DNA from 4 places in the Paenibacillus wenxiniae genome. Region 1 is predicted to be linked to each of the others. Evidence: predicted binding sites of a transcription regulator. Region 1 holds the regulator's gene; each other region holds the start of a gene.
What was found. The regulator Rex, encoded in region 1, represses fermentation and respiration genes when NADH is low (regulators of the CRP and FNR family bind a similar motif). The targets are predictions, from matches to a motif close to TTGTGAAATATTTCACAA.

Region 2: the regulator Rex is predicted to act here: its motif matches at 1,376-1,393, upstream of adhE (bifunctional acetaldehyde-CoA/alcohol dehydrogenase).
Region 3: the regulator Rex is predicted to act here: its motif matches at 2,608-2,625, upstream of AAHF22_RS11120 (TorD/DmsD family molecular chaperone).
Region 4: the regulator Rex is predicted to act here: its motif matches at 2,996-3,013, upstream of nirB (nitrite reductase large subunit NirB).

Annotation. Positions count from the first base shown of each region.
Region 1 covers NZ_JBCGUH010000008.1:35,524-40,885, reverse strand. Annotated here, with positions in the region: gene dinG (ATP-dependent DNA helicase DinG) at 1-1,232, shown strand, start outside; gene AAHF22_RS15300 (redox-sensing transcriptional repressor Rex) at 1,229-1,888, shown strand; gene AAHF22_RS15295 (amidohydrolase) at 1,869-3,176, shown strand; gene AAHF22_RS15290 (cell wall elongation regulator TseB-like domain-containing protein) at 3,207-3,740, shown strand; gene AAHF22_RS15285 (2-isopropylmalate synthase) at 4,226-5,362, opposite strand, start outside.
Region 2 covers NZ_JBCGUH010000008.1:222,670-228,031, forward strand. Annotated here, with positions in the region: gene adhE (bifunctional acetaldehyde-CoA/alcohol dehydrogenase) at 1-1,303, opposite strand, end outside; gene AAHF22_RS16095 (Crp/Fnr family transcriptional regulator) at 1,632-2,363, shown strand; gene AAHF22_RS16100 (winged helix-turn-helix transcriptional regulator) at 2,501-2,818, opposite strand; gene AAHF22_RS16105 (uracil-DNA glycosylase) at 3,227-3,970, opposite strand; gene AAHF22_RS16110 (ThuA domain-containing protein) at 4,494-5,228, opposite strand; gene AAHF22_RS16115 (sugar phosphate isomerase/epimerase family protein) at 5,250-5,362, opposite strand, start outside.
Region 3 covers NZ_JBCGUH010000005.1:73,976-79,337, reverse strand. Annotated here, with positions in the region: gene AAHF22_RS11130 (MFS transporter) at 36-1,238, opposite strand; gene mobA (molybdenum cofactor guanylyltransferase) at 1,758-2,426, shown strand; gene AAHF22_RS11120 (TorD/DmsD family molecular chaperone) at 2,640-3,308, shown strand; gene AAHF22_RS11115 (hypothetical protein) at 3,659-3,865, shown strand; gene AAHF22_RS11110 (1-phosphofructokinase family hexose kinase) at 3,869-4,822, opposite strand; gene AAHF22_RS11105 (DMT family transporter) at 4,914-5,228, opposite strand; gene AAHF22_RS11100 (DMT family transporter) at 5,216-5,362, opposite strand, start outside.
Region 4 covers NZ_JBCGUH010000006.1:28,016-33,377, reverse strand. Annotated here, with positions in the region: gene nirD (nitrite reductase small subunit NirD) at 130-450, opposite strand; gene nirB (nitrite reductase large subunit NirB) at 472-2,895, opposite strand; gene AAHF22_RS12540 (SLOG family protein) at 3,647-4,285, opposite strand; gene AAHF22_RS12535 (hypothetical protein) at 4,489-4,707, opposite strand; gene AAHF22_RS12530 (hypothetical protein) at 4,862-5,362, opposite strand, start outside.

The DNA of each region.
Region 1 (5,362 bases):
CACAGCGTAGCGATGCTGGACCAGGAGAAGCAGCGCAATTTACGCTACGTCTATTACCGGATAAAAAGCCGGAAGAATGGGCACATATTACCGAACTGGAAAATCGTATCCATATCGCACTCAGCCAGATTATCCGCCAGGGTGAGCATATTATGGGTAAAATTAAAGAATCTGACGATATTGTCGATACCGATGGTCTGGTGACTGATGTGACGGGTCTGTTTAAGGATCTCGGCAGCGTGCGCGATGATCTGCGTCATTTTGTGAAGCTGGATAGCACAGATACGGTATACTGGTATGAAGCGAATGCAAGCTACCGCAGCAAATCGCTGCAAATGTATGCTGTACCGGTTGATGTGAGTGAACAGCTGAAAGAGCATTTTTTCGATAAAAAGAAAAGTATCATTTTGACATCGGCGACGTTGTCGATCGATAAAACGTTCCAGTATATGATTGACCAGCTAGGGCTGAAAGAAGCCGAGCAGCAGGGCAAGCTGAACACGGTCATGCTGGAATCGCCGTTCAATTATCGCGAGCAATCGTTAGTGCTGATCCCGCGCGACTTTCCGACTTTGAAAGGCAGCGTTGGTGACGAACATTTTGTATCGATGCTGGTGGAGTCGCTTGCCGAGTCTGCGCAGGCGACACGAGGACGCATGCTCGTATTATTTACGTCCTATCGGATGCTCAAGCAGGTGTATGAGCCGCTGAAGGCGAAATTATCTACTAGTGAGATTGCAGTTTTCGGTCAGGGAGTAGATGGCGGCAGTCGTACGAAGCTGACCCGCCGCTTTCAGGAGCATCCGGCATCGGTATTGCTCGGAACGAGCAGCTTCTGGGAAGGCGTGGATATTCCAGGCGAGGCGTTAACCTGTCTGGCTATCGTCCGCTTACCTTTCCAGCCGCCTAACCATCCGCTCGTTGAAGCGAAAAGCGAACGGCTCAAAAGAGAAAAGAAAAATCCATTTATGAAATTATCTGTGCCACAGGCAGTGATCCGGTTCAAACAGGGCTTCGGTCGACTGGTCCGGACGGCAAACGATCGAGGGATCGTGCTCATTTATGATACGCGGGTTATTGAGTCCTATTACGGCAGACACTTCCTGTATTCACTGCCAGGTCCCAAAATGGAGCATATGTATACCCGTCAGATGATTCCCCGTATTGCCGAATGGTTGAGTGACCGGCCACAGGAGACGGAAGCTGCAAATCAAGAGGGGGAGCAAGCATGAAATCCGAAAAAATATCTGAAGCCGTCGTGCGAAGATTACCTGTCTATTTAAGATATCTGAATGAGCTGCATGCTCGCGAGGTGCCTACAGTGTCCTCTCAGGAGCTGGGGCAAAAGCTGGATCTGAATCCAGCACAAATTCGTAAGGATCTGGCCTATTTTGGCGATTTTGGACGTAAAGGGATCGGTTATGACGTATCGTATCTGATCGAGAAAATTCGTCATATCCTCAAGCTGGATCAGCAGATTAATGTGGCGCTGATCGGGGCTGGTAACCTCGGTCATGCCCTTTCCAATTACAACGCCTATTTGCAGGAGACGATGAAGATTGTCGAGGTGTTTGATTCCTACGAGCCGAAAGTCGGCACGAAAATCAATACGCTAACTGTGAAGCCGATGAGCGATCTGGCAGAGACGATTCAGGCGAAAAGTATCCGTGTCGGTATTATTACCGTTCCTAATACGGAAGCGCAGCATGTTGCTGATCAACTGGTCGATGCAGGGATTGAAGCGATTTTGAATTTTGCACCGATTATTTTAAGAACACCACCGCATGTGCGTGTGCATACGGCGGATTTTACAACCGATTTGCTTAGTCTGGCTTATTATCTTGAAGACGGAAAGGAATTAGACATTAATGAACAACTCTCCGAGTAAATGGATGATTAAAAATGGTATTTTTGCCGTTCTGAACGGACCGAAGCCTGTGTTGCATGGTCATATGGTCATTGAAGATGATCTGATCACGTATATTGGTGAAGAGGAGCCTCAGGTAGACGAGGATGTCGTCGTTGTCGATGGACGTCATCAATTTTTCATTCCCGGACTTGTAAACAGTCATGGACATGCTGCGATGTCACTGCTGCGCGGCTATGGCGATGATCTGGCATTACAAGTATGGTTGCAGGAAAAAATGTGGCCGATGGAAGCGAAATTTACGAGTGACGATGTGTACATCGGAACAGCACTGTCTGTACTGGAAATGCTCAAAGGCGGTACGACTACATTCCTCGATATGTATGATCGCTCCGAGCGCGTAGCTGAAGTGGTTGAGCAATCCGGGATGAGAGCCGTATTGATGCGCGGTGTGATCGGTCTGTGCTCTGAAGAAGAACAGACACAGAAATTGAATCAGGCTACCCAATTTGTGCGTGACTGGCATGGCAAAGCAGATGGACGCATTACAACGATGATGTCTCCGCATGCACCGTATACTTGCCCGCCGCAATACATCGAACGTTTTGTACAGGCAGCGCATGATCTGGATGTGCCGCTGCATACACATATGTCGGAGACGATTGCTGAAGTCGAACTAAATGTAGCCGATTATGGTCTGCGTCCGGTTGCTCATCTGGAAAAGCTCGGCGTATTCACTCGTCCAACACTGCTTGCGCATGCGGTTCATTTGAACGATGAAGAGATTGAAGTGCTGGCGAAGCACAAAGTAACCGTTTCACATAATCCGGGAAGTAATCTTAAACTGGCAAGCGGTGTGGCACGTGTGCCGGATCTGCTCAAAGCTGGCGTAGTTGTGTCGCTTGGTACGGATGGACCGGCAAGCAACAATAACCTCGATATGTTCGAAGAAATGCGTCTGGCAGCACTTATTCATAAAGGTGTATCTGGCGATCCAACTGCGGTTCCAGCCGCAGAAGCGCTGCGTATGGGTACAGAATATGGTGCCAAATCGGTATTTCTCGATAACACAGGTAGCTTTGAAGTGGGCATGAAAGCCGATATTACATCGCTCAATATCGATCAGCCACACTTCCTGCCGTTCACAGACTTTATTTCTCACACCGTATACTCTGCGAGCGCTAAAGATGTGCTGCACGTATGGGTAGATGGCAAACAGGTAATCAAGGATGGCGTATCGCTGACGCTGGACGAGGAGAAAATTCGTCGCGAAGCGCAGTCGGCCTTTGAAGGCTTGCTCACACGCTGACTTGCAACAGATTAGAAAGGATGGCGTGTCTTGCGAAATTTGGGAACAGGCAAATGGATTGCGATCATCATTACGATCCTCGGACTGATCGTGCTGGGCGTGAATCAGTTCTACGTTCATGTGATGGCAAAGCCGTGGAGCCAGGAGCAGGCTGCACTTGAGATTGCTCAGCAAAATGCGAAGCTAGCATCGGTCACACATAGCTATAAGTCGGTGTGGAATGATACTTCGATTTACTGGGTCATTCAGGGCAGCAACGATCAAAATCAAAATGTAATGGTCTGGGTTAAATTTAATACCGATGGTACGCCAGCTACAGGTACGAATGCCGTGCATGTGGAGCCAACGGCAGGTACGATTACCGAGCAACGGGCAGCCGAACTGCTGCAAAAGGATTTGCCTGGAGCTGAAGTGGTACGCTCGGTCCCCGGTTCGTATAACGGTAAATACGCCTGGCAGGTATTTGCGAAGTCAGGCGATCATTACTACTATGTATTTTACAACTTCCGCGACGGTACGAAGCTAGGCGGCCCGATGGAGCTTCCGAATACACTTACTCCATAATTAGCGCCTAACGATGGAATGGGGAAGTGGAGTAGAGGGAAGCGACAAATGGCATTTGTCAGCAGGTGAATCCTCTACAGTAGTAAAACGAGGCTATTCGCCAAAAGCTACATTTAATAAATTAACGAATAAATAACAACCGACTGGAGAGCAAGTGATTGCTGCTTCGGTCGGTTGTTTTCATTTGGGTAGTGTGATGTGTAGAACTGTGCTCACATTCTGGATTGCTGATCAAAACATTCAGCAATGATATCAAGACATTTCGCATTGCCAGCCCGAATCATTTGACTATCTATACAGATCGCCGAGACCATTGATCGAACAATCGAACAATCGAACAATCGAACAATCGAACAATCGAACAATCGAACAATCGAACAATCGAACAATCGAACAATCGAACAATCGAACAATCGAACAATCGAACAATACGAATCAACATCGATCTAGTCTCTGTACGCTGGCTTTATTCTATTCTGAATACCTCAGACATCTACGGTCGCAGTCGATTCACTTGTAGCCAGCAGTATCGCATTAATGCCATTCAAAAATGCCAGCCCACTCGCTTTAATAATATCCGTATCCATTGCCCGTCCTGTATACAATTGTCCTTCATATTGAAGCTGAATATGCACGCGACCGATCGCTTCCTGACCGCTGGAAATGCTGTTGATTTTGTAATGCTTAAGTGTAGCTTCGACTCCGGTCAGTGAGAAAATCGCACTGTATAATGCATCGACCGGACCATCGCCAATCGCACTACCTGTATGCACGACACCGCTCTTTTTCAACTGTACGGTCGCGGTTGGTTGCAAGCCGCCGCTCACCACCTGAAAATGATCCAGCTCGTATAATGGCGAGGTGATCTGCTCCTGTTCCTCGGTATCACTCAGCAAAAAGAACAGATCATGATCATACACTTCTTTTTTACGGTCAGCCAGCTCCAGAAAACGGGCAAACCAGGTTTCCAATTGTTCGGGATCATTGGCAGTATAGCCCAGTCGTGCCATCGCATTTTTAAAGGCATGACGACCGGAACGGGCGGTCAGCACCAATTCCATCTCACCTGCGCCCACCTGCTCTGGCGACATAATTTCATACACATTTTTATCTTTGAGCAAGCCATCCTGATGAATACCGGAGGAGTGAGCAAACGCATTTTCGCCTGTAATCGCTTTGTTCACCTGTACGTCCAGACCGGTCAAATGCGTCAGCAGGCGAGACGTATTCATAATTTCCTCGGTGCGAATCCGTGTGCTGCACTGGTAACGTTCTTCACGCACTTTCAGCGCCATGACCACTTCTTCAAGCGATGTATTGCCTGCGCGTTCGCCCAATCCATTAATCGTACACTCAACTTTTTGCGCTCCGGCACGTATTGCGCTCAATGTATTAGCGGTAGCCAGTCCCAGATCGTTATGACAGTGCACACTCAGCATGACGCGATCATCCAGATTTTTCAGCCGATCATTAATTTTAGCGATCAAATGACCAAATTCCTCCGGCTCTGCATAACCGACTGTATCTGGCACATTGATGATCGTTGCACCTGCACGTACAACCGCTTCGATCGTTTGCCACAGGTATTCAAACTCCGAACGTGATGCATCTTCGGTTGAATA
Region 2 (5,362 bases), 190 kb from region 1:
TGCGTCCATACGATCCGCAGCCAAGTGTCAGCGATGGCAGATTCGTATTGTAAATGTCTCCGATTGCGCCATGTGTCGATGGCGAATTAACGATAATCCGTCCGGTTTGCAGACGATCTGCGAATTTTTGAATGACTTCTTCATTATTCGAGTGAATGGCCGAAGAGTGTCCCATGCCGCCAAATTCAACGATTTGCGCAGCGCGTTCGATCCCTTGATCGGCATTTTTAACTTTATAACAAGCAAGTACCGGGCTTAGCTTTTCAGCAGACAATGGATATTTGGTGCCCACGCCTTCCAGCTCAGCAACGAGAATTTTCGTATCTGCCGGTACGGTAATTCCGCTCATTTCCGCAATTTTGGTCGCAGGTTGTCCGACAATCGCCGGATTGACTGCACATTTGTCCACATTCATGGCGCCAGCGGTCAGCTTAGCCACTTCTTCTTTATTGAGGAAATAGCAGCCATTATCGATCATCAGCTTTTTCACTTGATCGAATACAGGTTCTTCGATAACAACCGCCTGCTCGGATGCACAGATCATCCCATTATCAAACGATTTAGATAGAATCAGATCAGTAACCGCCTGTTTCAAATCCGCGCTTTTTTCGATAAAAGCAGGTACGTTACCAGGACCTACGCCAAGTGCTGGTTTACCACAGCTATACGCTGCTTTGACCATCGCCCCACCACCGGTAGCTAGAATGAGCGCTACATCAGGATGATTCATTAGCGCATTCGTTTTATCCATCGATGGATTTTCGATCCACTGGATACAATCGGCTGGTGCACCATGCTTCACCGCTGCTTCCAGCAATGTTTTCGCAGCTTCGCGGCTACATTGTTGTGCAGATGGATGAAAACCGAAGATGATCGGGTTACGTGTTTTGATCGCGATTAATGCTTTGAACATCGTGGTGGAAGTCGGATTCGTGACTGGTGTAATCCCCATAATGATGCCGACCGGCTCCGCAATTTTTTGGAAGTTGTCATACGCGTTATCCTCGATGACACCAACCGTTTTTTCATTTTTGATGCTATGGTAAATATATTCGGTCGCGAAAATGTTTTTCGTAATCTTATCTTCATATACACCGCGGCCAGTTTCTTCTACTGCCATTTTAGCAAGGTGCATATGCTTGTCGAGTCCGGCAAGCGCCATCGCCTGTACGATACGATCGATCTGTTCTTGATCCATTTTCATAAATGCGGAGTAAGCTTTGTTCGCTTTATCGATCTGCTTTTGAATCTCTTCCTGTGCAGTCAACTCTACAGTACGGGCAGCATCATTTTTAACAGCCATTTCTCTCATCCTCCTCAGAATGTGTGTTGCTCTTGTCTACGCACTGATCATAGCATAGAGACAAAAATCATAATGTGATATTTTTCACAATCAATTTTAATTTTTAAAAATTTTCTTTTCCTGTTTTTTGCTTTTGCATTTTGAATCATATCGCGTTATACTATAAGTGAAAATAATCACAAACTATTAAAATTTAAAGTTTCTTTTCCTCTTACCGATAACATATAGAGATGAAGTGACATATATCAATTAATTTTACCAATTTTTCCTTTAATTTAATGCAATCTGGTTATTTTCACGTATAATGGGGACATAAAGGAGAGGAACAATGATGAACAAACCAATGGAATTGACGAAGCAGTTGGAAAATAGCAACACCAGTAGCTTCTCGCCTGCCAATCTGGAGCGCATGCTTGCTTATGCGACAGATCGCAGTATAGCAGCAGGATCGCATCTATTTTGGGAAGGCGATATCTCGGATAAGCTTTTTTACATTAAAAATGGACGGGTTAAATTAACCAAATCGACAGATGAAGGCAAAGAACTCATTTTGTACATGTATCAAGCTGGCGATATTATCGGTCAGGCGGATCTGTTCTCAGGCACACGACTCGGTTTCACGGCTGAGGCACTGGAAGATACGGAGGTATCGGTGATCGATCATAAAGATCTGGAGCTGATCATTTGCCAGCACTGTGACTTTGCGATTGATTTTATGAAATGGATGGGCACACATCATCGTCTGACGCAAACGAAAGTGCGTGACCTGATGCTGTACGGTAAACCGGGTGCACTCTGTTCGACATTGATTCGTCTGAGCAACACCTACGGTGAACCTCATAATGAAGATGGCTCGATTCTAATTAACAAAAAGATCACCCATACCGATCTGTCGAATATGATCGGCGCTACACGCGAGAGCGTCAACCGTATGCTTAGCGACCTGCGTAAAAAAGAAACGATCGAGTATGAGCACGGTATGATTATTGTTCATGATCTGGAGGCGCTGCAAGAAGTTTGTCATTGCGAGCTGTGTCCAAAAGAAATCTGTCGGATCTAATCGACTCCCCTCCTCCCCTTGCACCGGATATACGTGAATGTACTGCTGACTATGCGAAAAAAGCTTTCCACCGGAGTGGTCCCGGGGAAAGCTTTTTTATGTTGCGATACCGCCGCCTTGCAGACAGCATGTATACATTAGTCTACCCAGTGCTCTGCCCAGCTCTGAATTTGCTCCATGACCGGCTTAAGGGCGCGACCTTTTTCTGTCAATTCGTACTCAATCCGGACTGGAGTTTCCGGGTATACCTGTCGTACCAGTATGCCGCTAGCTTCCAGATCTTTCATACGCTCTGAGAGCATTTTATCGCTCATCATCGGAATGAGGTTCGATATGTCTTTGAACCGTTTCGGTCCGCTCATCAAGGATTGAATGATGAGGCCGTTCCAGCGTTTACCCAGGAACGAAAAGGCTGTCTCAAAGCGCGGACACAATCCCAATTGATGCTGTTCCATCATTTCACCTCTTTACTGGTCCATTGCCAAATCACATATGGATAATAATTAAACTCATTATTCACAGACTTTAACTTACAATAAGTTAGCACAAATATCTTACCATATTTCCTATCATAAGAAAACGAAAACATCCCAATTTGTGCGCTTCGTTACGCGGTTTTGTAAGATTCCTTATGAAAAATCATCCACTATAATAATAGTTTGCTCTTGCTTATATTTGAAAGCTGTGATTGCCGTTCGACTGTGTCAATTCTGGAATGCTCATAGAGACTCATTCCAGTGAACAAGTTACCGCCGCTGCAAAATCCGTGTTTGCCGGTTGCTCCGTTCGCGCTAGTTCCTGTATTCGAGCGATCTCACAAATAGTTGAATTTAAAATCGCTCAAACGTATTGTTCTATTGTATTTAACCCGATATCCATACTTCTTCTTGCAAAAAATCACGCAATCGCTGTAAATCCTGCTCAATGACAGACTCCAGCGAACGATTATATAATATTGCAGCTGGATGATATAACGGGAAAATCCAATACGATTCTGTTCCTTCGATATAACCGCGCTCTGGATGATCTTGATCCACATGCTGAATCGTACTCTGTCTTGGCTGTCCATGAATATCGGATACACGCACGCCACTACCAAGTAAACGCTGTAGCCCAATATTACCGACGGTGAGTAATAGACGCGGCTTCACCACCGATAATTCATAATCCAGAATGGGCGCATGGGCAAAAATTTCACTGGCGGTCGGCGTGCGATTCGAACGACTCATACGCTCTGGATGACCTTTGACAGGACGATCCCGATACGGGCGGCTACGCACTGAACTGGTCATATACAGATCATCACGCGTTAACCCTGCAATTTGTAAATATTCATCCAGCACTTTACCTGCCTGTCCGCAAAAGGGGCGGCCCTGCACAATTTCATTGCCACCAGGTGCTTCGCCTACAAGCATAATATCGCCCGGCCATTTTCCAAATCCAGCTAAAAAGCCTTCCAGTTGCTTGCCTTCTACACGTCGCATACAAGCTTCCACCAGCTCCGGCGGCAGCGGCACATGACCGATATGAAAAGATTGCTCGTTGGAATGCTGAGACTGTGCTGCTTGCTGCGCGTTCTGTTCAACATGTGGTCTATGATGAACCATCTGCATCGCTCCTTTGCTTTGATGAAGTAGACCTCTCTTATACGTTTCACCTATACCCAACCTATGACCTGGCAGACACTGTGCAGACATCAATTGTACAGACTCGCTTCCCGATGCCTATTATGCTATATCAGGCAAAATTATATTCGTAACGAATGATCGCGAATACAATGGACAGAGTGGATTTGTGGCGACGATAACTGATGACTTCCACGCAAAAATGCGTCTGCCGCTATATTACCCGGCAGACGCATTTCGAACACGCCATACAATGATTATGCAGCTCATGGCAACACATAAAAGGTAGGCTTACCGGCAATCGATACCGTATGAACGGTTACTTTCAGTATGATTAACAGGGGCTTGCTGCATATTATTTCATTATGCAACAAGGTAACAGCCTTCTTCTATACTGGTCTATATCCGTACATCATTTTGCCTGTACCGCTAGCTCATTTCGAGTTCACTACGATGATCCGAGCACAAACGCTAGCTTGTCGATCGTTCATCTACGCTAATCGTATTAGATGGTCAGATGACGTGCTGCAATCGCACGTTGCGGCTCGGTACGACCAAATTGTGGACGCGCATTGGTAGCTGGATACGCCCAGCGTACAGCGTTAGCAATGATGTGCATAATATCTTCATTATGGTAGGTCGGATACGTTTCATGACCTGGACGGAAGTAGAAGATTTTGCCATGACCGCGACGGTACGTGCAGCCACTGCGGAACACTTCTCCACCCTCAAAGTTGCTCAAGTACACTAGTTCATCTGGAGCAGGAACATCGAAGAATTCGCCGTACATTTCTTCTTTATCAAGCGTGATCGAAGGATTCACACCTTGAGCGATGGGATGTGTCGGATTCACACACCACAGAATTTCTTGCTCGTCTGCTACACGCCATTTCAGATCACAGCTCGTACCCATCAGTTGCTTGAACGGTTTCGAGAAATGTCCGGAATGAAGAACGATGAGTCCCATTCCTTCGTGAACCCGACGTACCACTGCTTCTGCAATGTCATCGTCAACCAGATCGTGAGCCGTATGGCCCCACCACAGCATGACATCGGTCGAGTTCAGCACAGATTCGGTAAGACCGTGTTCTTCCTGGTCGAGTGTAGCTGTACGGCAGGCAAAGCCTTCCTTAGACAGTCCATCTGCCAGTACTTTGTGGATTCCCTCTGGATATATAGCCTTCACGTCGTCGCGGATTTGCTCATGTACAAATTCATTCCAGACTGTTACGTTAATCATACGATTAATGCCTCCCTGTTATTAAACCCACCACATCTCGCCAAGTTCTTCTTCGATCATTACTTGTTGTAAATTGTGGACGGCTTTAGTAAAACCCTCATTGACGGACATCAATCCGTCTTCATGTTCAATGC
Region 3 (5,362 bases), on a different contig from region 1:
ATAAGCCCCACCACTCTCACCAGCTAACCAGCAAGCTACCCTTCTTCATCAGGCAACTGATACCCCGTTCTCCTAACATTCAGCCACATCAATCCAAACCCAATCGATCCAGCCAGCGACAACGCCACGCCAGCTAGATACATCTGCTCTGATCCGAAATTTTGAAACAGCCATCCACCGAGAAATCCAGCGATCACGCCAGATACGCCGCTCCATGTCATCGTATAAAGTGCCTGCCCCGTGCTACGAAACGCATTGGGTACAAACATCATCGTCAGCTGCGTACCGACATAAAAGTAACCGCCAAACGTCACCGCATGCAGCAATTGAATGAAAATAACTTGCATCGGACTCACCGCTTCGGCCATCAGCAACCAGCGGAAAGTGAACAATAAGCTTACCAGCGCCAGCCACCCGATCATAAACGAGACCTTTTTACGGAGAAAGCGATCGAATAACAGGAACAATACCGCTTCAAAAATCGACGAAGCAAATACCGCCCATCCTACCATACTTTTCGATCCACCGAGTTCAATCACATATAAGGACAGAAAGGTACTGTTCATCATATTTGGAATCGCGACCAGCACACCGAGTATAATAAATCCGATAAAATACAAATTGCTGCCGATCTGCTTTAATGTTTTCCAATTGATCGGAGCCGCACCGCCTGCGATACGTTCCTGAGGTGGTAATACGATCATCAGCAAAATAGCGACCATCAGTAGTGCAGTAAATACAATTCCGATCCGTGGTACACCTAGCTGATCAATGACAGGACCAGCAACGACGGCGGTCAACGCCCATCCCAGTGACCCATATAACCGGAAACCGCCAAATTTGTACGGTGTTCCGTCAATATAGTTCAGAATTAACGTACTGGACTGCGCAAACATCGGTGTTTGAAAAAAGAAAAAGCACGTCATGACGATATAAATCAACGTATAATTTTCTACATTAAAGACAATTTGCACAAGTACAAGTGTGCCGATCATCATCGCAAGCAGCACAAAACGTATATTTTGCATCCGATCGCCGAGATAACCCCAGAATGGATTCGCAAACAAAGACACAAATGGTCCAATCGCCATCAGTGCGCCAATCTCGCTCTGGCTCATGCCGATATCTTGCAAATACAGCTGAAAGAAGCTGGTGAAGATGACCATCGTTCCATAAATAAAGAACGTATACCAGCGAAGGGTAAGAAAAGGAGATTTAGAAGGTTGGGAATTCAAGATACGACAATCCTTTCAAGGCAACATTTAGTTCACTTTATCATTTGTTGAAAGGGGATACAAACCATTTTGAACCAAATGCACCTAACTATGGATTAGAGTAATGGTGAAATAGCGTGGTACTGTGATCGTGGGCATGTCAATATTAAATTTCTGATCATTAAGCGATTCAGACTAATACGTAATTTAGGTCAATAACTCATTCAGAACAAATGATGTTGTATACGTGCACGATGAATCCCACTCCCCACCTATATATGTATATACACATACATGTATAATTGCACGATGATTGCACCTTCTACAAAGAGGTACACTTGAAGCTATAAAAATAAGCCTATATGATAGTAGGCAAGTATCGTAATGCCGTCAACTCAATAAGCCATCCCCCTTTGATGTATAAAAATATCAACAGATAAATGCAATCGAGTGATAGAAATGGATACAGAGTGTAGGTAGAGAAGTGTACATACAACATGACCGATAGGGTATGAGCAGCATATCCCAATAGGAGGAACGAATATGAATCACAAGGTGGCAGGTATTTTGCTAGCTGGCGGACAGTCTAGCCGGATGGGGAGGGATAAAGCGATGCTGGATATCGGTGGCAAACCGGTCATTCAGCGTGTAGCCGATACATTACTGCAATGCACACCTGACGTCTGTCTGGCGGCAGCGAATGAAGATGACTATCGGTTTCTACATTTGCCAGTAGCGGCTGATGAGTACCCGGGATACGGACCGCTGGCAGGCATATATGCCGGAATGAAGCAGATCGAAGCAGATTGGTATCTCGTTGCAGCATGTGATATGCCCTTTACCAGTGTAGATTTAATGCGGAATTTACTGAAAATGGCTATTGAAGCTGCGGGAGATGGAGTCGGGATTCCGCTCGGGCAGGCGATCATACCTTCGTATGGGGAACGTATGCATCCACTGTATGCAGTCTATCATCGTACAGTGTTGCCGTCACTTCGAGAGGCATTAGAACATAAACAGCTCAAAGTGATGGAGTGGGTGGATGAGCATAATCTGGTAGATGTACCGCTGGAAGGACAACTTCCACGCCGTGAAGGTGAGTTCCCCGAATCCTACGATATCACACCCTGGTGTCTGTACAATATGAACGATCCAGAAGCGTATGAACAAGCAAGACGTATGTATATTTTAAAAGAAATGCCCGGCAATTAAGCCATCTGCCGGGTATTATGACCATTTTATGAACGTATGAGCAAAACGCCCCTATCGCTTGTGATATCGGTTACAATATAGTTAAGCAAAAACATAACTACGAAATAAAGTTGGATGGAGCAGTATGATAAGTATAATTTATCGAGCTAATTATAATCATAACGCACGACCAGCATTATAGTAGTGAATAAAATCACAAGGAGTGTATTTCAGATGGCAGTGAATACGGAAGTGAAAATGAGCATCGATTGGTTGTACAGTCGGGTAATCACATATCGTTTATTAAGTGAAATGTTACAGCGCAAGCCCACCCTGTCCAAATTGATTGAATGGCGACGCGACGCTGGACGTATTGGGCAGCTGCATGCTCGTTCGTATTCCCTGCTGTCTGAACTGGAGCAGACTCCGCTCGCCACAATTATTCAGTCTGCTGCCGGGCACGCTGAAGCGTATGAGCGCCTCCTGGATGAGGATCACAGCGAGAATCATCTGCGTGCTGCTCATTATGTGTGCAGCACGCAGGAACGATGCGGATATGAGGCGATACTGAACTCGGTCTATGCGCGTGCCGGGATTGCTTTTAAAAAGATGGAACATGAGTCGGACGATCATATCGGGATTGAGCTGGAATTCATGTCTTTGCTTGCGGAACGTCTCGCTGAGAGTGAGGAGCGTCCGCTAGAACAGATGGCGGTTATTCAGGCACAGCTTGATTTTATTGAGCATTATCTGCTTGTCTGGACCGATAAAATGAGCGCGTGGCTCGCTAAGACTGCGCCGGGTTCGCTTTATGAGCAATGGGGCAATATGCTGCATGATTACTTGCGCCACGATGTGAACGATCTGCGGCAGTATGCTGGTCAGCTTCATCAGCATGCGTAATCGAATCGTATAGTATGACCTGCTTTAAGAGTCGTTTTGCATAGACAAAAGTTATCGGTGTGATTAAAAAGCGCTCGCTTGTGACAATATGTGCATTGAGCGCTTTTCTATGTTTATTCAGTCGTTGCCTGAGTAGATACCGCGCCAACTACACTATAATACGTGAACCTATGTAAGCAAAAAAGGCAACAGAGCAACATCAAAAAGGCACTCAAGCCACATCAAAAGTAAGCCAAGCATCGAATTCAGTATAATGATATAAATAAACATACAAATATATACAAAATTATTTGTAAGCGGATTCAAAATGATAAAAATAGTCTAATGGAGTAATAAAGGAGGTTTGTACCTTGAGCCACTACAGGGAACTACTGCCAAAGATCATCGTCAGATCATGTGATCGGATGAGGGAATTTCCCTCGCTCGATTGGGCAAGACAGTATGCGCTAAAGGAACTGGTCCCGCAGGAAATTAATTTTGTCGTTAGCGATCAGCAAACCGGTGAGATATTTATGGATGTACGCTTTGCAGCACGAACAACGACAACAATCCCCTGAGCCTTAAGCTACAGGGGATTGTTCAATCTGGATCTCGTTACCGATGTGCATCACATCATCCGCGTCGATCCATCCAGCGGCAGGTTGTAATGCACAGGCACTGCCACATGCCGCGCCAAGCCGCAACATTGCGCGTGTAGAACCACCGCGACTGGCTGAAACGATCATACCCGCCATCATCGCATCCCCACTACCGAGTGCACTGCGAACAGACACACGCGGCACTCGTATCCGATAAAAGGAACCGGTTGAACGTTCAGCCGCAATCGCGCCTTCCGCTCCAAGCGAAATCACCGGCAACTCGATCCCATGATCCATCATAGCGGTTAACGCCTGATGCAATCGTTCCTGCCGATCACTACTGTCCGGCGCGATGCCTGCCCATTCACATGCTTCCTGTTCATTCGGCTTTACCATATACGGCGCTGCCTTCATCCCGTGCATCAGCGCTTCACCACTACTATCGAGTGCGGTGCCTGCTCCATTGCGACGAGCGATCTCGATCAGACGTACATACACATCTGGTGGACAATGCTGCGGCAGACTGCCGGAGAACAGTACCCAGCTTGAACATGCAGCTAACTCAGCTACCGTTTGTTCCAGCATATCGAGCTGGGCAGCGGTAACAGCGGCTCCTTGCTCAATCAGTTCGGTCTGGGTACGGCGACTTTCCTCAAGGATCGTAATTGCCAGCCGTGTCTCCCCATCCGCTTCGGTAAATCGGCAACCTACTTGCTCCTGTCGCAATAGCGAGACGAGTTTGCGCCCATTATGTCCGGCGATTAGCCCGGCAGCCGTTACCGGCTCGCCTAGCTGTTGGATGATGCGCGCTGCATTAACACCTTTGCCACCCGGCAGCGTGATCGCATCCTCAATCCGATGAACGGTATTAGGACGTAGGGAAGGCACCTGATAAATAACATCAAGTGCCGTATTGAGTGTAACTGTCGTAATCATGCCAACTACTCCTTCAACATTCGAAAGTCATTGCCGGATTGGCGTCACGTCAGCGATGCTACTGTTCGTATGGAAACGAGCAGACTGATCGTCAGGCAATCAGCTTTAAGCCAACTGCGGACGTAATAATCATCGCGATGAACAGGATGCGCAATCCGCTTCTTGCTTCATTATACATGAGCATGCCGACAAGTGCGCCACCGACTGTCCCGATTCCTGTCCATACCGCATAAGCAGTTCCCATCGAAATTCCATTCATAGCTATCGTCAAAAATGAAAAGCTACCTACAAACGCAATGATCATCATCAGCACATTTATCAACGAACGCTGCCGAATAATTCGATTCATCGAGATCACACCGAACACTTCAAAAGCGCCAGCAATTACAAGACTCAACCAGTACATGATGCTTCACCTGCCTTTGCTTCCGTCCCCTGCTCTTTATCTGTAACAAGCTTCAAACCAATCACGCCTGCGAGCAGTAATAAAATAAGTGCAATCTTCGTCCATTGTACAGGCTCGCCAAAAATAAACATCTC
Region 4 (5,362 bases), on a different contig from region 1:
CATACATACCATTACAAAGCACGTATAAGCTCGTTTACATGCACCGGATTTACTTTTAAAAACAAATAATCACCCAGACTTGTATGCAAATTCCAGTATGACCTACGATCATTCACTTCGCGTCCACCATTACATTCCGATCCACACAGCTCCGTGCTCTACTTTCACCGGAAACGTCCGAACCTGACCTTCGTCAGGCGCCTGAACTATGCCAGTAGCCAGATCGATCTGCCAATCATATAACGGATCATACAAAATGTGACCGGATACGATACCTTCGGCGATAGGCCCACCTTTAGGATGCGGATTACGATTTTCGAGTGCAAATACTTCATCATTAGAAGTACGAAATACAGCAATCTCCTGTCCTGCTACGATCAGTACACGTCCGATGCGACTTAGAAATTCGTCCAGCATGCCTGCTTTGTAAAATGTTTGCGTTGCATTCATAGCATTCAGCCTCCTTTTCGTTTATAGGGTCGTCTTCGTACCGAACAGCGCAGTTCGTGTCGGTTCATCATGCAGCACTTTTTGCCACGGGTCTTCGACTTGAGCGAGTGCGATCGTCACACGTTCGATCAATTGCTTGCGGTGATCGGCATCATCCAGAATGGCTGCCTTGATCTGCTCCAGTCCCATGCGTTCGACCCATTCCGATGTACGTTCCAGGTATTTACCCGTTTCACGATAGTATTGGATAATCGCTCCGCACAGGTCGATCAGCTCCTGATCGGTTTTCACTTTGCAAAACGAATCCGCCAGGCGAGCTTTAATCCCACCGTTACCGCCGATAAAAATTTCCCAACCTCCATCGTTACCGACGATACCGATATCTTTTGTGCACGATTCAGCACAGTTACGTGGACAGCCGTTCACAGCCATTTTGAATTTGGCGGGAAAATCAAGCCGTTCAAAACGTTGCTCCAGCGATGCGCCCATGCCCATCGAATCCTGTGTACCAAAGCGGCAAAATTGCGAGCCGACACAAGTTTTGACGGTACGCAGCGATTTGGCATACGCATAGCCGGATGGCATATCCAGCTCGGCCCAGACGAGCGGCAGGTCTTCTTTTTGCACACCGATCAGGTCGATCCGCTGTCCGCCTGTCATTTTTACAGCTTTCACATTATATTTAACCGATACATCGGCGATTTTTTTCAAGTCTTCCGGCGTGGTCACCCCACCATACATGCGTGGTACAACCGTATACGTACCATCTTTCTGGATGTTGGCGTTCATACGCTCGTTCACAAAGCGCGATTCTTTTTCATCCTGATAGTCTACTGGATGAATCATACCGAGATAGTAGTTAATCGCCGGACGGCATTTCGAGCAACCTTCTGGGTTGTTCCATTCCATCACATTCATCACTTCTTTGATCGTTTTCAAACCTTTATCGCGAATCGCAGCTACGATATCGTCGCGGCTATGCGTTGTACAAGCACATATGCCCTGACTCGATGCAACGGTTGCCCCGTCCCCAAGTACGAATTGCAAAATCTGTTCGACGACCGGTTTGCAACCACCACACGAACGGGTTGCACCGGTGCATGCTTTGATCTCATCCACACTTGTTAGCCCTTTGTCTTGAATCGCACTCACGATATCGAGCTTGGTAACCCCGTTACAGCCGCAGACAATTTCGTCGTCTGCCATCGTGTCGACCGATGCTTTTTTCTTGCTATGACTACAACCACCTGTACCCATCAGCTCAGCGTACAGTTCGTCGGTCATCGGTGCACCGTCACGGATCAACTTTTGCAATTGCGCCGAATCGTTAATATCGCCGAACAGTACGGCACCGACGATGAGGTTATCCTGTAAAATGATTTTTTTGTACGTTTTCTTCCAATCATCGCGAGCGGTGATGACGGATTGCTGTTCATTTTCAATAAATACACCTGCCGAGAATACATCGACACCCGAGATTTTCAATTTAGTCGATACGGTCGAACCTACATATGGCTGTGGATCGAGTCCGCAAATATGCTTCGCCAGTACCATACCCTGCTCAAACAAAGGAGCAACCAGACCATAACAGTTACCACGGTGCTGTACACATTCGCCGACAGCGTACACACCATCCAGCGACGTTTGCAAATAATCGTTAACGAGAATACCGCGTTCCGTTTCAATGCCACTATGACGAGCTACGGCTGTATTCGGACGAATACCGGCTGCCATTACGACAAAATCAGCTTCCAATGCCGTGCCATCTTTGAACAGCAGGCGTTCTACGCGTTCACCACCTTGTAGTTCGGCAGTTTGTGCACCCATTTTGAATTTGATGCCCTGCGATTCGAGTTCCTTTTTGAGCATAGCGGCAGCAACTGCATCGAGTTGGCGCTCCATCAGATCGTCCATCAAATGTACAACTGTAACATCCATGCCGAGACTAACAAGACCTTTCGCCGCTTCCAGACCGAGCAATCCGCCGCCAATGACCGCTGCTTTTGGATACGTAGCGGCGGCTTCCATCATCTGGTGACAGTCCGCGATATCGCGGAAACCGACTACACCTTGCTTATCATGACCGGGAATAGGTAGGATGAGCGAGCTAGAACCAGTCGCGATAATGACTTTGTCATAAGGTATAGGTGCCCCCTGATCCGTTATGATGCAATGGTTGTCTGCATCAATTGCCGTTACGGTTACGCCAGTATGCAATGTGATGCCATTCTCCTCGTACCATTCACGGCTATTCAGTACGATATCATCAATCGTCTGACTGCCTTCCAGTACGTAGGACAACATGATGCGATTATAGTTCGGATGCGGTTCACTACCGATAACTGTAATATCATAGTTGCCTCCCAGCTTGATGATCTGCTCCAGTGTTGCTACTCCAGCCATACCATTACCGATCAGGACGAGTCGTTCACGTGTTGCTGTCATTGCAATTCCCCCATTGTGTTCATAGTGGTGTTGTTATTAATTTACATTGCGGCTTGTTCTGTATAGAAGGTGTCGATGCACCTGTAAATATCCCATAATCACGTTATATATTTCACAATCTTTAATATCTAAAATTGGATCTTTTATGTATTTAGTATACTGCTGTATAAGGAGCGTAGATGTGATATAAATCACCTTACTTTTCCACTTTTAGTTATTATTTCACCCTTATAATTCATATAACAACGAAAATAAAAGACAGAGGACACTTTCACCTCTGCCTCTGTATATTTTAAAATTGAACAATTCGTGAATACGCATCAGCAACTAATCACTTGTATAAATCTTACTTGCATATGTTAGTTTTTAGAAAAAGAAAAGACTTCGTTCAGGATTAGTTCGTTAGTTAATCGTTAGTTAATCATTCGTTCGTTCATTGGTTGTTGGGTTGTTGGGTTGTTGGGTTGTTGGGTTGTTGGGTTGTTGGGTTGTTGGGTTGTTGGGTTGTTGGGTTGTTGGGTTGTTGGGTTGTTGGGTTGTTGGGTTGTTAGTTCATTCGTTCATTTGTTAGTTCATTTGTTAGTTCATTCGTTCACTCGTTATTTCATTCATTTGTTAATCGTTCATCGTTCATCGTTCATCGTTCATCGTTCAGCTAGAAAATCATCGTTTCCAAATTGCTTGAACCGCCGTACTGCATTCAGCATAATACCAGACCGTACCGATCTAGTATACGTTACACTAAGCTCTTTCATTCAAGCTCTTCCTTCGTCATCATATCATCTGCATCCGCAAACTCTTCACCCGCATGTCCTCCATCCTGCTCCGGCTCATCCAATTGCTGCTCCATTCGCTGTTCATCCGCAAGGCTCTGAATATCCTCCGAACTGATGCTAATATAACGATACCCTTCCTCCTGACCTCTACGTAGCGCTTCCTGCTTGAAAAAGCGTGGGCTTCCTTCACCCGCATCCTCGTCATACACAAGAATGAGTCCATCCGTTTTGCGAAACAATAACTCATCGCGCGCTTTAAACTGCCAGATTCCTTCGTAAGGACGATTACTCACCACACCGTGAAAATCAATCTGCTTCAAAATGCCCTCATAATACTCTTTCTTATCCTCACTCCAGCGTTCCTCTGGACTGGCAAATGCCGATAAGATCGATACCCGCAACTGTGGATATTCCTTTTTAAGTTCAATCGCTTCCTCACAAGCCCACAGATCGACACCGTATTGTCCTGGTGTGATTACCCATTCTAATCCTTCTTCCAGCAGCGGAACGAGCTTGCTGCGAATCGCTTGCCGGATATAGGGGATGCCTTCATGCTTCTGATTAAAAATATTTAGCTCATGCGCCCGGTATCCGGTAACGAGTATATTTTTCATCCTATCGCGTCCTCCGCTTTCGTATTCATTGTGTACATATAGCCGCTTCGATAAGCATACCATGCTGACACAGATTGACGAATACAAAGACAAAGACCCTTTTGGCTCCAGTGAGCGCTGCAAAGGGTCTTTGTGTTCTGCCTGTGCTTATGTGTATAGCTTATCCGAATACGACATTCGGCAAACGCAGATTCGAATGAGAATCAAGTTCCCATCTTTTTGCGTTGATTGTTTACTTTTTTGGTCATCTGGCTAGTCATTTTTTTCGTACCTGTCGATTGTAGACCGCCTGCACCTTTACCCTGGTTCTGCTTCTTTTGTGCTAGCAGACGCTTAGCGGCTTCCGCCTGACTCAGCTTTTTGGACTGACTTGCTTCCTCAGTGGACGATGGTTGATTTTGTTCTGTCGTCAATGCACTCACCTCTGCATCATCATAGCATAATCACTAAAGCAACTCTATCCCCTACTGTACTTTTCAGCATACAGGACGAGCATTTTTTAGATTACTGTATTCGATTATTGCATTGGCATCCAGTCATTACGCTGGATCAAAACAGACAAAAGCTATACTGTCTTTATTGCAGCAAATACACATGCTGACGCTCCGCATTCAGTGCCGCCACTACCGCACCCTGACTGCTATCCATAAAATGAAATCGTTCGGCTCCGCCTACGATCATTGCCGTATCCAATGCATAGCGATGACGCTCTACTGTCGTTAGCCCAGCTAACACTGAACTACCTAACTGCTGTGCTTCCAATCGATCCAGCAGCCAGCGTTCTGAACGAAGTCCAGTAGCTGTTGCCTGATCACTGGTCAGCTCATTCATATGCCGAAATTGTCCGGTTCGTTGATAATGAACACGCGTGTACATATAGCTGTACACACTATGCGCGTAGGCACGAGCATCAAAGTTAGCAATGCTGGCAAGCGCCGTCTGTGCCCCTGCAACATAATCGGCTGCACTCATCCGCTCATGCATATAATATTCGCAATTGCGATCAAAATCATTCAATAACCACGCATATACATCAGACACATTCATACCGCCAAAAACAGCCGTATCGCCAAGCCA